Regions from separate parts of the Pantoea sp. X-Soil-TKNS-1280 genome, predicted to be linked through region 2. Evidence: predicted binding sites of a transcription regulator. Region 2 holds the regulator's gene; the other holds the start of a gene.
What was found. The regulator Fur, encoded in region 2, represses iron uptake genes when iron is present. The targets are predictions, from matches to a motif close to ATAATAATGAGAACNACTATCAA.
Positions count from the first base shown of each region.

Region 1: the regulator Fur is predicted to act here: its motif matches at 5,930-5,952, upstream of efeU (iron uptake transporter permease EfeU).

Region 1 covers NZ_AP035963.1:332,654-340,290, forward strand. The annotation lists gene AC6I8X_RS21480 (alpha/beta hydrolase) at 1-248, shown strand, start outside; gene zinT (metal-binding protein ZinT) at 245-892, opposite strand; gene AC6I8X_RS21490 (YdgH/BhsA/McbA family protein) at 1,434-1,739, shown strand; gene efeB (iron uptake transporter deferrochelatase/peroxidase subunit) at 1,791-3,056, opposite strand; gene efeO (iron uptake system protein EfeO) at 3,060-4,274, opposite strand; gene efeU (iron uptake transporter permease EfeU) at 4,305-5,897, opposite strand; gene AC6I8X_RS21510 (ABC transporter substrate-binding protein) at 6,250-7,269, opposite strand; gene AC6I8X_RS21515 (TonB-dependent receptor) at 7,283-7,637, opposite strand, start outside.
Region 2 covers NZ_AP035962.1:1,252,521-1,260,157, reverse strand. The annotation lists gene pgm (phosphoglucomutase (alpha-D-glucose-1,6-bisphosphate-dependent)) at 1-1,396, opposite strand, end outside; gene seqA (replication initiation negative regulator SeqA) at 1,422-1,964, opposite strand; gene ybfF (esterase) at 2,212-2,976, shown strand; gene ybfE (LexA regulated protein) at 3,145-3,420, shown strand; gene fldA (flavodoxin FldA) at 3,543-4,073, shown strand; gene fur (ferric iron uptake transcriptional regulator) at 4,428-4,874, shown strand; gene AC6I8X_RS05830 (hypothetical protein) at 4,933-5,328, opposite strand; gene glnS (glutamine--tRNA ligase) at 5,565-7,232, opposite strand; gene nagE (N-acetylglucosamine-specific PTS transporter subunit IIBC) at 7,384-7,637, opposite strand, start outside.

The DNA of each region.
Region 1 (7,637 bases), on a different replicon from region 2:
CCGCCTGGTCAGTGCAAAATTATGTTCGTCCTCAGTCACCGCCCTTCTTCCTGGTACAGGCTGAGGATGACCCGGTATCAAACCCTGAAAACACCCTGATTATGGAACACGCCTGTCAACAACAGCACGTTGCCGTTGAGTTACACCGTTATAGCCGGGGCGGGCATGGCTTTGGTATGGGACGGCCCGGCACCCCCACCGTGGCATGGCCGGGCCTGTATGAAAAGTGGCTATCGCGCCAGGTTTAGTGATGCAACATCTCGTCCACCACTTCAGCCTTTTGCATCTGCCACGGATAGTAAGTCGGCCAGTTGTCCATTTCCTTCAGCAACGCCTCCTGTGAGGTGTTGCCCATAAAAATATGAAAATGGGACGACTGACGTGGGCCGATGATGTGATCGCTGAACTGAACGTATTTGGGGGCGTGGCTGGTGGCGTCCTGACAGCTAAACAGATAACGCACCCCCTTCTTACCTGAGGCATAAGTCAGAATTTTGTGTCCGTCATAGGTGTAACGACAGGAAGTGGACTGATCGCCGATGTGAAACTCCATCACGCCATTTTCGATACCGATGGTATCCACGTTGGTGGCATAGCCTTTGCGGTAATACGCTTTGACGCTGTCGAAGGTTTTGCTGTTGTCTTTCTCCACTTTTTTGCGCAGCACCGGGTCGAGGTCGCCATTAAGCAGTAAAGGGTAAACCGACTGCCACACCCCTTCCCAGTCCGCTAACGTCCTGTCCTGTACGTCATGATCAGCAAACACCCCGTCCGCCGCCTGCTGCTCCTTTTGCGTCAGGGGTTTACCATGCGCATGATCACCATGTGAAAACGCCTGAACGCTGATGGTCATAAGTCCCAGAGATAACGCTATTTTTTTAAATTTACCCATCACAACTGCACTCTCCATTGGTTAAAGTGGAGATGTTATATCATAACAATTTGTAACGCAAAGTTTGCTCAGACACATCCTGCTGGCTGAGAAAAAGACGGATAAAAAGCGCCGCATAACAGGCAGGGCCAAAAAAAAGCCCAAATTCATTTTGGGCTAATCGGACGTAGAGAATGTTTATTATGATGTGGCATGGAGAAATATTTACATACTTCTCATCAGGCAAACCCACATTAAACCAATGCTTAACAACTTATTTATAATATGGTGCGAAGTGATGTTGTTGGGCGCTGTCGCCGCCGCTAATTGTAATCAAATGAAAAAACATTCGCACAAAGTTAATTGAGTTGTGGCAGAAGGTTGCTTGCGTGTTAATTAGCAGTTAAAGCTAAAAGTCATCCGGCTAAAAGGTATTTATTATTCCTAACGGTGGTGATTACCTGCCGTGCGCAACCGTCGATTTTTATCAACGAAGATTAAACGACAACAACCCGATACCATACGTATAACTGGCTTAACAGTAGCGTTTGAGGAGTCAGATATGAAAGCATTAGTGAATGACATCATTTCTATTTTTACCGAGAAGACAATTAATCCGGTACTGGTCCGCTCAGGATTATCTCACCGTGAAATTGCGTCGATCCACCCCGTAGGCGTGACCAGCGTGAGCTGGGTGACATCAATGGAAGAACTCAATGACGCCTTTGTAAAAAAGGCCCTGGAAGCCGGTGCAGTGGGTTACCACATCACCAATGTGGATTCCCATAAACCCGGCAATGATGGTCAGCATGTGATGGCGGCCACCGCAACGCTGTATCACATCAATGACAAAGTGGCATATGGCTAACGCGCGTGAGACACATCGCCAGATACGCTTCCCCTGGCGATGTGTCGTTATTTAGCTGAATAACTCAGCGCCAATATAGGAACCTTCAGCCGGTGCCGGTGGAATAAAGAAAATGCCGGAACCAATATGAGAAATATATTCATTCAGCGCATCTGCCGCGCCCAGTTTGGCCTGTAATGTTTCAAAGTGCGCCGGATCATTCTGATAACTGATAAACAGCAGCCCCGCATCCAGCAAGCCAAGGTTATTAAGACCATCGGTATAATTGTAGGAACGACGAAGTATCCGAATTCCCTTGTTATTCTCATGCGCGGCCAGGCTGATATGCGCCGTTGCCGGAATAACGAGTTCTCCGCTTTGATCTTTCACTGCAAAATCAGGCTGATCAAACTCTTTGTGCCCGCTGAGTGGCGCGCCAGAAAGCTTATGGCGTCCAAACACATTGTTTTGATCGCTGACGCGGTCGGTATCCCAGTTTTCAATGTGCATGCGAATCTTCCGCACCACCTGGTAGGTACCCTGCTGCTGCCAGGCCGGGCCATCATCTTTGATCCACACATGGCGGTTAAAATCGGTTTTTTCGGTGATATTGCGCGTGCCGTCTTTGAAACCAAACAGGTTACGCGGCGTAGATTGCCCTTTCCCTGCCGAGGCACGACCAAAGCCCAATACCGACCAGCGTGTGGCCGCTGTGCCTGTCGATTTGGCGATACGTGCCAGGTTGCGTACCGCATGGTAAGCCACCTGAGGGTCATCCGCACAGGCCTGAATGGAGAGATCACCGCCAGTCAGTTCCGGGCTGAAGTTGTCGCTTGGCAGCTGAATCAACTCACGCATCAGCGCAGGCTTTTTATCCGCCAGCCCCATCGCTTCGCTGAAAATACGCGGCCCCAGGCCCACGGTGACGGTCAACGAGGCGGGTCCCAGATCCATCGCTTCGCCGGTATCATTGCCCACGCCGCTGGTGCGGGTCGGTTCTACCTGACCAATGGTTTCACCACGCATCATTTGCGCAATGGCGGATGACCAGCGTGCCAGCAAAACCTGCAAATCACGCGGATTGTGCGAGGTTAAATCAAAGGTCATAAACATAATATGACGCTGCGGTGGCGTCTCAATGCCCGCCTGACCCGCAGTGCCATAAAAAGCATGCTCACGAGAAAGATCAACACGATCCTCAGGGTTGTGGATCGCTTCATTCTGTCCATGCGCTGCACTGATGGCCGGAACAGCCAGCGCACTGGCCACCGCCCCTTTCAGCAAATCGCGTCGGGTGAAATTACCGGCCTCCCTGGCCGGTTTTGACTTATCGCTCATCGATTATTTTCCGCTGGTTGCGACTTTTTCAGCGATTTTTGATAACGGTTCCTGCAACGCCTGCACCGCACGGCTCAGTTTTGCGCCATCGGAAGCTTTCAGCTCGGCGGTGTAGTATTTGTACCCCCCCGGAATCGCTGGATCGCGGTAGGTTTCCAGTAACGCATGCACGGCAGCAAACTGCTCGCTCACGCGTTTGGTCAGGTCGGGATCGATTTTTTCCAGGCCCGGTTTCAGGAAGGCAAATGCCTGCTCGGCACCCTCGATATCACCGGCGAAATCGATCAGGTCAAGATGGCTGAACGCCTCTTCTTCCCCGCTGATTTTGGTGCTTTGCACTTCTTCCAGCAGATCCGCGGCGCCGTTCGCCAGGTCTTCCGGTTTGAAGTTGATAGATTTGATCAGTTTGTCCAGTTTGCCGACATTGGCCTGCAGTTCCACCGCAGTTTGCTTCGTTTCTGCAGTGATAGCGCCTTTCTCAAACAGGTCGCGTTCAATCGCATGGAAACCGTGCCAGCCCACTTTCGGATCGAGGTTAGACGCGCGCATATCGATCAGATAGTCGAGGTTGCCCGCATTATCGGTGGCTTTAAAGCCCGGCAACACGAAACCACTGACATCAGATTCGATACGTTCATAGAAGGGACGCGCTTTGGCGTAGTCAGCTTTGGCTTTTTCCAGATCGCCCGCGTCGATATCCGCCTTCAAACGATCGACCGCCACCACCATGGCATCGACCACGCCGCTGACATAAGCGCCATAACCTTTCGCACCTTCGTTAAGTAAGGTCGCCGCGCTACCTGATGGTGCCGCCGCGCTCTTGCCCGTCACGGTGAAGTTAGTCAGCTCCTGCTTCGCGCCGGGGCAATAAATCTGATAAGTGCCACCGTCCAGCGTCAGGGTGAATTTCACCGCTGGCAGGCCCGGTGCCAGGTTTTCTTTTTCACCCAGAATACGGTTGTCGCTCAGCAGCTCCAGCTCAGTCAGTGACGTCGCCGTTTTATTCACGACGGTAAAGGTGACCGGGCCCGCTTTCGCGGTGGTGTGGTCGATATGGCAGGTGCCATCGCCTTCACTGGTCATGGTGATATTGACCTGCGAAACACCGTTTTTCACAGGTGCCTGTGTTGCGGCCTGCGCATCAACCGAAAGCAGCAGAGCCGCGGAAATCCCTGCCGCAATGAGCGCATATTTTTTGGTGAACGGTTTTGTCTTCATCGTGCCTTCCTGTTTGTTTTTCAGGCAATGTCATTGGTGAGTTGAACTGTCCAGCAGTCCCTGTTTGCTGCGTCCTCGGGCGCGAACACCTTTTAGTCGTCTGAACTGACGACTGGCTGAGAAAAAGCAGGTGAAGGCCAGAATGGCAAAAAGCGAAGGTAAAATAACGGCCCAGAAGTGGTAGACATCCTGCGCAGCCACCGCATCACGCAGGCGCTGCTCGATATCCTGTGAAAACGTCGGGCTGATTTGCCAGTCGCAGCCCGCTTCTGCGTTGCGGGCGCGGGCACTAATGGTGCGCGGCGACTGCAGGCCACTGCCGGATAAAGTGATATAGGTTGACGAGTGCGATTCTGCGGTCACCACTACGCCACGCATCATGGTCGCGTCCACGCTGCAATTCACCGTCCATTTCGCCTGATACGGACCGGGATGCTGCGCCGGGCTTAATCCCACCGGAATGCGGTTGCCATAGGCTTCCATCACCTGGTCCAGCGTCAGTGGCGAGCTGGCGTCGGCTGGTTCATAGCTGTAATCCGCCTGCCACTCCTGCTTACCAGAAGTGGTGACTTTGCTTAACTGATCATCAGCCACCGTCAGCGCGGCGACAGGTAGCCCCTCAAGGGTAACGGCAAACTGGGGTTTGCCTGTCGCAGGCTGGCTACTGATATGGCCCACGGTTTGCAGCGAAGCGCGACTCACCAGCGGAATTTCATCAGGGATATCGGCATTCGGTGCCGGATAAACCAGAAACAGCAGCAGAGCGGTGAGCGCCAGGCCTGCTCCGGTCACGGCGGTGAATTGCGCCGCACGTTTGGGTGCCGGTCGCAGGTGGGCTGGCCAATAGATCAATGCCGCAACTGCGACGATGTAAATCAGCCAGCCAGCAAACTCTACCAGTCTGGGATCGGCCGGGATGCCGAGCACGCCAGTGATCAGTGCAGACTGAATCGTACCCGGCGTCACCAGCCAGGTGAGGTCAGCAACGCGCTGCTGCCCCGCATTCAGCCAGCCCGCTTCATGGGCGCTGCGTAAGGCGGAGATAATTAATCCGGCGGCAACCAGAATCAGGAACAGACCCGTAAAACGGAAGAAACGGGACAGATTGATACGAATCCCACCGGCATAAATGCCCCATCCCACCAGGATCGCCACCAGCAAGCCCAGAACCGCGCCAACCGCCGCCCAGATTGCCGATTGCGAGGCAGAAAAGGTTGCCAGTAAGAAGACGCTGGTCTCGAACCCTTCTTTCAGCACCGACAAAAATGCCATGCTTGCCAGCGCCATCGCACTGGAACGGGTGATCGCCTCTGCAGCTTCGGTTTCAAGCCTGCGCTTCAGGTTGTGAGCATGGGAGTTCATCCACATCACCATGCCAGTAACAAAGAACACCGCAACCAGGCCGATAACGGATTCCATCATCTCCTGACGCGCCTGCGGTAAGGCATTCTCAGTCAGGTTCAGTACAAAACCGACGGCAAGGGAGAGAATGACAGCACATACCACGCCCACCCACATGGCAGTCAGTGGTTTGCCATTTTTGCGTAAGAAAGCGGCGATAATACCAACGATTAATGCAGCTTCAAGACCTTCGCGCAATGCGATAATGAACGTCGCCAGCAAGTAGAGTGCTCCAGATAGTCGCTAAAAGCGTAATGATAATAATTATTAGTATCACTACACATGAAAATAATAAATATTCCCCAACAGCGACGCAGTAAAAAAAGGAAAAACACTATTTGATCTCTGGTTCGCCAGATATTATCTGGCAAACCATCGTGACGAACATCACAACATTAAGTTAACCTTAAGGAAGCTCCTGATTAATCAGGAGCTCTTGTTTGGCGGTTTTCTGTATTAAAAATACACACCTGTTAAATTTTGCCAGCTGGTTTACTCACCAGCTGGCAGAGGTTATTTTGCGATTGTAGAGATATGTAAAGGAAACAGATTGATATGACAGGGATTTTATTTATCAGGAGGCTGGCGGCAGCGCCTGCAATATCCGTTCAGCCTCGGCAGCGCTTAGCGGATACTGATAAAACTGGCGATAAAAACGTCGCGTCGCCTCATTGATGTTCAGTGCGGGAAACAGTTCCGGGTGGAGCTTCGCGGCAGCCCACTGAATCTGTAACGCAACCTCTGTGCCATAACGGTCCCACGGGAATACTCCCGCCGGATTCTGCCAGACACGATGGTTCTGCACCGCCTTCACGCTATTGAAAAGGCCCGCGTAATCAGAATCCGCCAGATTGCCCGCACCAGCACCTATGATAATCACGTCCGGGTTCCAGCGAATCACATCCTCCGGTGAAATAGGCTTCATATTGCCATCAATCCCCGCCGCCACATTGCGCCCACCCGCAAGCTTGATCCAGGTATCAATCAGCGTGTTGCGGCCATCCACTTTCAATGGATGGAGCGATTGAATATGCAGCACAGTCGGGCGCTGGCTGTTGCTCAATCCCTGAGTTTTCGCCTGAATGCTGGCGATTTGCTGATCCAGATACTGGTTATAGGCCACAGCTCGTGCCTGCGCCTCAGGCGTGCCAATCACTGCTGCCGTAGTGGTGAGAGAACGCTTCATCGAGTCGAAGTCATCAAACTGCATTTCCAGCACCGGAATGCCCGCCAGGCGATAGGACTGGGCATCCGGATCATTTGCCGGGACAAAGACCGCATCCACATGACGCGCCACCAGCGCTTCACTGGCGAAGGTTTTACCATGCGCCTGTAAAGCCTGGTTCAGTGACGGCTGAACCTTAAACATCCACGGCCGATCTGCCGGATGGTTAACCGTCGCGACAATGCGGTCACCCGCCCCCAGCGTCATCAGCAACGAATGATGGGCAAACCAGGCGTCCGCAATATGGTTGACCGGATGGGTGATTTCCACCCGGTTACCACGATCGTCAGTCACGGTTTGCGCCAGGCCAGTGGCGCTGGCCAGCAATAACGGCAGCGCCAGCGCTAACCGGCAAATCGGTTTCAACATCGGTGTATTCCCGTCAGAAGTTAAGCTGCATGGATACCTGAACCATACGCGGCTCGCCCAGCTGGGCGCTGGCGTAACCCGAACCGCTGTAACCGTTGAGTCCACCCGGTACGATATTGGTCCAGTAGTGGCGATTCGTCAGGTTGGTCACATCCAGGCGGAAGGTGGTGGCGGTGTTGAACAGTTGGGTTTTCCATGCTGTTCCTGCGTCCAGCGTGGTATAACCGCTCACCCAGCCATTGTTCTGGTTATCGGTGCTGCGCCGACCCACATAATGCAGGCCGCCGTGGATATCCGTGCCACTCAGCATCGGCAGATCATAGGCAGCAAACAGGCTGGCGACGTAGCGCGACAAACCAACGATTTGC
Region 2 (7,637 bases):
CCGGAGACAGTTTCGACAGCGCTGCTTTCTGTGCCGACGTTGCTGAGGCCTGTAAACGGTTGTAGCTCGGTGCACCAAAACGCGCAGCCAGCTCATCATAATGCTGCTGCGGGTTTTTACCGGTTACCGCCGTAATTTCTGCGGCCAGCAGGCACATGATGATACCGTCTTTATCAGTGGACCAGGCTGTGCCATCGAAACGCAGGAAAGATGCCCCGGCGCTCTCTTCACCGCCGAAACCAAAACTGCCATCAAACAGGCCATCAACAAACCACTTAAAGCCAACCGGTACTTCCACCAGCTTGCGGCCAATATCGTTCACCACACGGTCAATCATCGCACTGGACACCAGAGTTTTACCCACGGCGACATCTTTGCCCCATTGCGGACGATGCTGGAACAGGTAGTTGATCGCTACCGCCAGATAGTGGTTTGGATTCATCAGACCAGCCGGAGTCACGATACCGTGGCGGTCATAATCCGGGTCGTTACCGAATGCCAGGTCGAATTTGTCGCGGTACGCCAGCAGGCCAGCCATGGCGCATTCTGACGAGCAGTCCATACGCACTACGCCATCTTTATCCAGATGCATAAAGCGGAACGTCTGATCTATCGCATCGTTAACGATGGTGATGTCCAGCTTGTAGTGCTCGGCAATACGCTGCCAGTAGGCCATGCCGGAACCGCCAAGCGGATCCACACCAATTTTCAGGCCCGCTTTCTGAATCGCCGGGAAGTCAATCACCTGCGCCAGACCTGCCACATATGGCTGAATCAGATCCTGTTCAACGATATGACCGCTGGCCCACGCCTGATCCAGTGGCAGACGTTTCACCTCTTTCAATCCACCTTTCATCAGCTGGTTAGCACGATCTTCCACCACTTTAGTGACGTTAGTATCGGCCGGACCACCATTCGGCGGGTTGTATTTAATGCCACCATCTTCCGGTGGGTTGTGCGACGGTGTGATAACAATGCCATCAGCCTGGGCACCACCGCGTTTGTTGTGCTCCAGGATGGCGTTAGAAATCGCCGGCGTCGGCGTATAACCGTTGTCCTGTTGCACAATCACATCCACGCCGTTAGCCGCCAGCACTTCCAGTACAGACAGAATCGCCGGTTCAGACAGCGCATGCGTGTCTTTACCGACATAGCACGGGCCAGTGATGCCGTTCTTTTTACGCTCTTCCGCAATCGCCTGAGCAATCGCCAGAATGTGCATTTCGTTGAAGCTCTGACGTCCTGCGCTACCACGATGGCCGGAAGTGCCAAATTTCACCGCATGTTCCGGATTAGCCACATCAGGCTGCAAAACGTAGTACTGAGAGGTTAATTGTGCAACGTTAATCAAATCGCTCTGCTGGGCGGGTTGCCCGGCACGGGGGTGATTGGCCATTGGCGCTTCTCCCTGACGCTTCAGTTTAAATGGTGCCGCAAACTTTCTCTGTCAGCTCCGGTGGGAACTGCATGGCTAACATGATGTGCTCCACCATGCTGCATTTGCGACCAGTATTGGTATTGGTGATCACCCAATACGGCGTGCCGGGCACGTGCTTCGGCTTAGTATGGGTGCCATTTTGCAACAGCGTATGCTCGTCACCCGCGAAATAAACACGGGTACGCCCCTGCAGTGACGCAGTGGCTTCAGCAAAGGCTGCGGGATCAAGACGATAGAGCGTTGACAAGACCAGCATGAAGCGGTTAACCGCCTTTTTTTGCTCCGCATACTCATCGGAAAGTAGCAGTTCACGTACCGCGCGAACGCGATCCTGCGGGCGCGGTTCGCTGCGCACTGGCTGTGATTCTTTTGCTGCAGCCTGAGCCACAGCAGGGGTTGCAGGGGCACTCTGACCGGCAGTGAACTTCAGCATGCGGCGCAAAATTTCGGAGGCGCTTTCGCCAATGTGCTGGGTGTGGCTGGCAATATAACGGTAGAGTTCTTCGTCAACTTCAATCGTTTTCATCTTTTTCCGTACGATTCTGGCAAATGACAGAACCACGCATTTCTGCAAAGGCCTTAGCAAAATCCTGCCGTGCAAAATGTGAGCGGGTTCTAACATGAGGATTATAAAGTTAAATCCCAGGCTGCCGATAGCGCTGGCATCGTTTCAGGGCAAAAGTCAGATAATGCCCTAATACCCACCTGGCTGGCTCCTGGACAGGTGGATCCATGATAACCTAAGCGAAGCTCACAACCGTAAGAACTTTGCCATGATTTTGAATGCCCGTCTGCAAACTGAACAATCTGCCCCCGAAGCTACCCCTATTCTGTTAATTCATGGCCTGTTTGGCAGCCTGGATAACCTCGGTGTACTGGCGCGTGGCCTGCGCGATGCCTGCCCTACCCTGCAGGTTGATGTGCGTAATCACGGCCTCTCCGGCCGCAGCGAAATCATGAACTATTCGGCGATGGCGCAGGATATTGTCGAAACGCTGGATGCCCAGGGCATCGATCGTGTCAGCGTCGTTGGTCATTCGATGGGCGGTAAAATCGCCATGGCGTTAAGCGCCATCGCACCACACCGCATTGAAAAACTGGTGATGATCGATATCGCCCCGGTCGATTATCAGACGCGTCGCCATGATGAAATTTTCGCCGCTATCCGTGCCGTAAGCGCAGCAGGTGTGACACGCCGCAGCGAAGCCGCTGAGGTGATGCGCCCCCTGCTGGATGAAGAAGGCGTGATTCAGTTCATTCTGAAATCGTTCCAGGACGGTGAATGGCGCTTCAATGTGCCGGTGTTGTGGGATAACTACACCACTATCTCCGGCTGGGAAGAGGTACCTGCATGGCCACATCCGGCGCTGTTTATCCGCGGTGGTGATTCACCCTATCTGGATAATCAGCACCGTGATGCGTTGTTGCGCCAGTTCCCCCAGGCACATGCGCATGTCATCAGCGGCGCCGGGCACTGGGTCCATGCCGAAAAACCTGAAGCCGTTTTGCGCGCAGCGCGCCGATTTTTTGTACTGTAAAAGCAAAAGCTTGCCGCGAACCGTTTAAGGTTGGCGTAGTCAGGGGCGCTGGAGTATGATGTCGCGCTAAAAATTTGCCACGGATGATTTTTTCACCGTGGCCGGGCCGATAATGTATAAATCGCGCAGCGCCTTTCCGCCGTTCGCGCCCACTCAGTTTTACAAATCATGGCAAAAGAACAGACTGACCGTACCACGCTCGATCTCTTCGCTGATGAGCGGCGTCCCGGTCGCCCCAAAACCAGTCCGCTGACGCGTGACGAACAGTTGCGGATTAACAAACGCAATCAGCTGAAACGCGATAAAGTGCGAGGATTGCGTCGTGTTGAGCTGAAAATGAGCAGCGAGGCCGTTGATGCACTCAACACCCTGGCTGAGCAACAAAACATCAGCCGCAGCGAATTAATTGAACAAATGCTGCTGGCGCAGCTCAAACTGTCGTAACAGGCGCAGACCGCACGCAGGAACAAAAGTCACGGCTTTACAAGTTCCGCCACTTTGCCCGGTCTGCTATCATTCGCTGTCATCACATATTCAATATCAGGATTTAAGAGGTCACTTAACCCATGGCAATCGTAGGCATTTTCTTCGGCAGCGATACCGGCAACACTGAAAACATTGCAAAAATGATCCAGAAACAACTGGGTAAAGACGTGGCCGAAGTGCATGACATTGCCAAGAGCACTAAAGAAGATCTCGAAGCATTCGATATTCTGTTGCTGGGCATTCCGACCTGGTACTACGGCGAAGCACAGTGTGATTGGGATGATTTCTTCCCGACGCTGGAAGAGATCGACTTCAATGGCAAACTGGTTGCGCTGTTCGGCTGTGGTGACCAGGAAGATTATGCAGAATACTTCTGCGATGCGATGGGCACCATCCGTGACATTATCGAGCCAAATGGTGCGGTGATTGTCGGTCACTGGCCGACCGAGGGTTACCACTTCGAAGCGTCCAAAGGTCTGGCCGATGACAAACACTTCCTTGGTCTGGCTATCGATGAAGATCGTCAGCCGGAACTGACCAACGAACGTGTTGATAAGTGGGTGAAACAGATTTTCGATGAGCTGCAGCTGAAAGACATTATCGAAGCCTGATCCCCTTTCCTACTCAATGTGGGCGCTGGCTCACATTGAGAATCGGAAATTCCTATAAAAATAATAGCCACGTTTTTTTAACTTTTACCTGCAAATCTGTAGAATACCCGTAACGGTCATCCGCTTATTCCTCTGGCATCAGAATGAGGCTGAGTGAAATGGAAACAAAGACCTGTACGATCCCCGCCGGCGTTAGCGACATTTTTCCCTACAGCCATTGGTGATTTCAGGACGTGCCCTTGGTTTTCATTTCACTGCTTGAGTTCTATAATGAGACGCAAATGAGAATGCGCGTGATCGACATTCAAGGCCCTGCGCCGCAAGTGACTAGCAAAGTAACAGGACAATATCCGCATGACTGACAACAACTCCGCATTGAAGAAGGCTGGCCTGAAAGTCACTCTACCCAGACTGAAAATTCTGGAAGTGCTTCAGGAACCCGAGTGCCATCACGTCAGTGCGGAAGATTTGTACAAACGCCTGATCGACATGGGCGAAGAGATTGGTCTGGCAACGGTATATCGCGTTCTTAACCAGTTTGATGACGCGGGTATCGTGACTCGTCATAACTTTGAAGGTGGCAAATCCGTCTTTGAACTGACGCAACAGCATCATCATGACCACTTGATCTGCCTGGATTGTGGCAAAGTGATCGAGTTCAGTGATGAGTCTATTGAGACGCGTCAACGTGAAATCGCAACACGTCACGGTATCAAACTCACCAACCACAGCCTGTACCTGTACGGCCACTGTGCGCTGGGAGACTGCCGCGAAGACGAGACGCTCCACGATAAGCAATAAAATGTGCTATGCAGTATGAAAAAACCGGTGCCTGGCACCGGTTTTTTTATTCCTGAGATTACAGAACCAGCGTTTCCTGCAGGTAACGCCAGCGCGGAATGGAGGTGGTGCAATCCAGCACCGCCAGAGAAATACGACTCTGGTTGTTGCCGTTCATCATCTGCAACTCACGATATTGAATGGTCACTTCCTGGCTTTGCTGTGAAATGATGGCATGTTCGCTGGTCGCGATACGCATCCCTTCCCGCTGACCACGCAACTGGCGGAACAACACCTCCATCGCATTTAAATCCAGCTGTTTACCCTGCGGGGTCACCATTTTGAAATCCGGGTGAAAATGCGAGAGAAACAACTCAATGCTGTCGTCAGTGCCCTCTGACTGATTAAAAATACGTTCTATAAGCTGATGTAAAACCACTACGCTGTGTTTGGCTTCCTGAGCGAGACTCGTCATTTTTTTTCCTTTTTCAACCCGCGGAGCAACGTCTGGGAGCGCATAGCCTACCTGAAATACAGTTTTTCACACTCGCAAATGGATTAATTTTACTAAAGTCAGATTAGTTGCAAATCCCGGTAACAAACGCATTTCACACCCCACAGCATAAAAGGTTGCCAGCCCGAAATTACAGCCAATAAAAAAGGGCGATTGCTCGCCCTTTCATGATGATATGGTGATAACGACAAAAAGGATTAATCGCCGATTTTCGCCCAGGTATCACGTAAACCGACAGTGCGGTTAAACACCAGCTTAGAGGGCTGTGAGTAAACGCTGTCCGCGCAGAAATAACCTTCACGTTCAAACTGATACGGCGCCAGCGCATCGGCGTCACGCAGTCCAGGCTCGACAAAGCCCTGTTTGATTTCCAGTGAATTCGGGTTAATGGTGGTGAGGAAATCCTCAGCCGCTCCCGGATTTGGCACGCTGAACAGACGATCGTAGAGACGGAATTCCGCAGGTAACGCGTGGATCGCGGAAACCCAGTGGATCACACCCTTCACCTTGCGGCCATCAGCCGGATCTTTGCTCAGGGTATCAACGTCACAGCTACAGTAGATGCAGGTGATATTGCCTTCTTCATCTTTCGCCACGCGCTCTGCACGGATCACGTAAGCATTACGCAGACGAACTTCTTTGCCCAGCACCAGACGTTTGTACTGTTTATTGGCTTCTTCACGGAAATCCGCACGATCGATCCACACTTCGCGGCTGAACGGCACATCACGCGTACCCATCTCCGGTTTGTTGGGATGGTTTGGCATGGTGATAATTTCTTCATGACCCGCAGGCAGATTCTCAATCACCACTTTCAGCGGATCGAGGACCGCCATCGCACGCGGTGCGTTCTCGTTGAGATCGTCACGAATGCATGACTCCAGCGACGCCATTTCCACGATGTTGTCCTGCTTGGTTACGCCAATGCGGCGGCAGAACTCACGAATCGAGGCGGCGCTGTAACCACGGCGGCGCAGACCGGAAACGGTCAGCATACGCGGATCATCCCAGCCTTCGACGATCTTCTCGCTCACCAGCTGCGTCAGCTTGCGCTTCGACATCACGGCATATTCCAGATTCAGGCGCGAGAATTCATACTGACGCGGATGAACCGGAATGGAGATGTTGTCCAGCACCCAGTCATACAGACGACGGTTATCCTGGAATTCCAGGGTGCAAAGCGAATGGGTGATACCTTCCAGCGCATCGGAAATGCAGTGGGTGAAATCGTACATCGGATAGATGCACCATTTTTTGCCGGTCTGATGATGTTCAGCAAACTTAATACGGTACAGCACCGGATCGCGCATCACGATAAAGTTGGATGCCATATCGATTTTGGCACGCAGACAGGCCTTACCTTCCTCGAAACCGCCATCGCGCATTTTTTCAAACAGCGCGAGGTTTTCAGCCGGGGTACGATCACGGTATGGGCTGTTTTTGCCCGGCGCAGTCAGGGTGCCACGGTATTCACGGATTTCTTCTGGTGTCAGCTCATCAACATAGGCGAGGCCTTTGTTGATCAGTTCCACTGCGTAGCTGTACAGCTGGTCGAAATAGTCTGAGGAGTAACAAACGTCTCCGCTCCATTCAAAGCCCAGCCATTGCACGTCGCGCTTGATGGATTCAACGAATTCCATATCTTCTTTCACCGGGTTGGTGTCGTCGAAGCGCAGATTGCACTGACCCTGGTAATCTTGTGCGATACCAAAGTTCAGACAGATCGATTTCGCATGGCCAATATGCAGGTAACCATTGGGCTCAGGCGGGAAACGGGTATGCACGCTGTTGTGCTTACCGCTCGCCAAATCTTCGTCGATAATCTGACGAATAAAGTTCGTTGGGCGGGCTTCAGCCTCACTCATCTCAAAATCCTCAAATACAATACGGGTGATTTGTACTACGAAGTAACGGAGTATGATCCACAAAGCGCAGGAGGGAAACAACCGTTTGTTGGCCGTTTTAAAACAAAAAAGGCAGGAATCGCTTCCTGCCTTACGGGTTCATCACAAGGACTTAGCCTTTAACCTCGTACAAACGGGTTTCACCTGCCACGACGGAACCACTCGCCAGCAGATTGAGGCCCGCGAAATCATCGCTGTTGCTGACCACCACCGGACTTATCATCGAACGCGCATGGGCGTTGAGGAAATCCAGATCCATCTCCAGCACCGGCTGTCCCGCCGCAACGGTCGCCCCCTCTTCCACCAGCCGCGTGAAGCCTTTGCCTTCCAGCGCGACGGTATCAAGGCCCATATGCACCACAATCT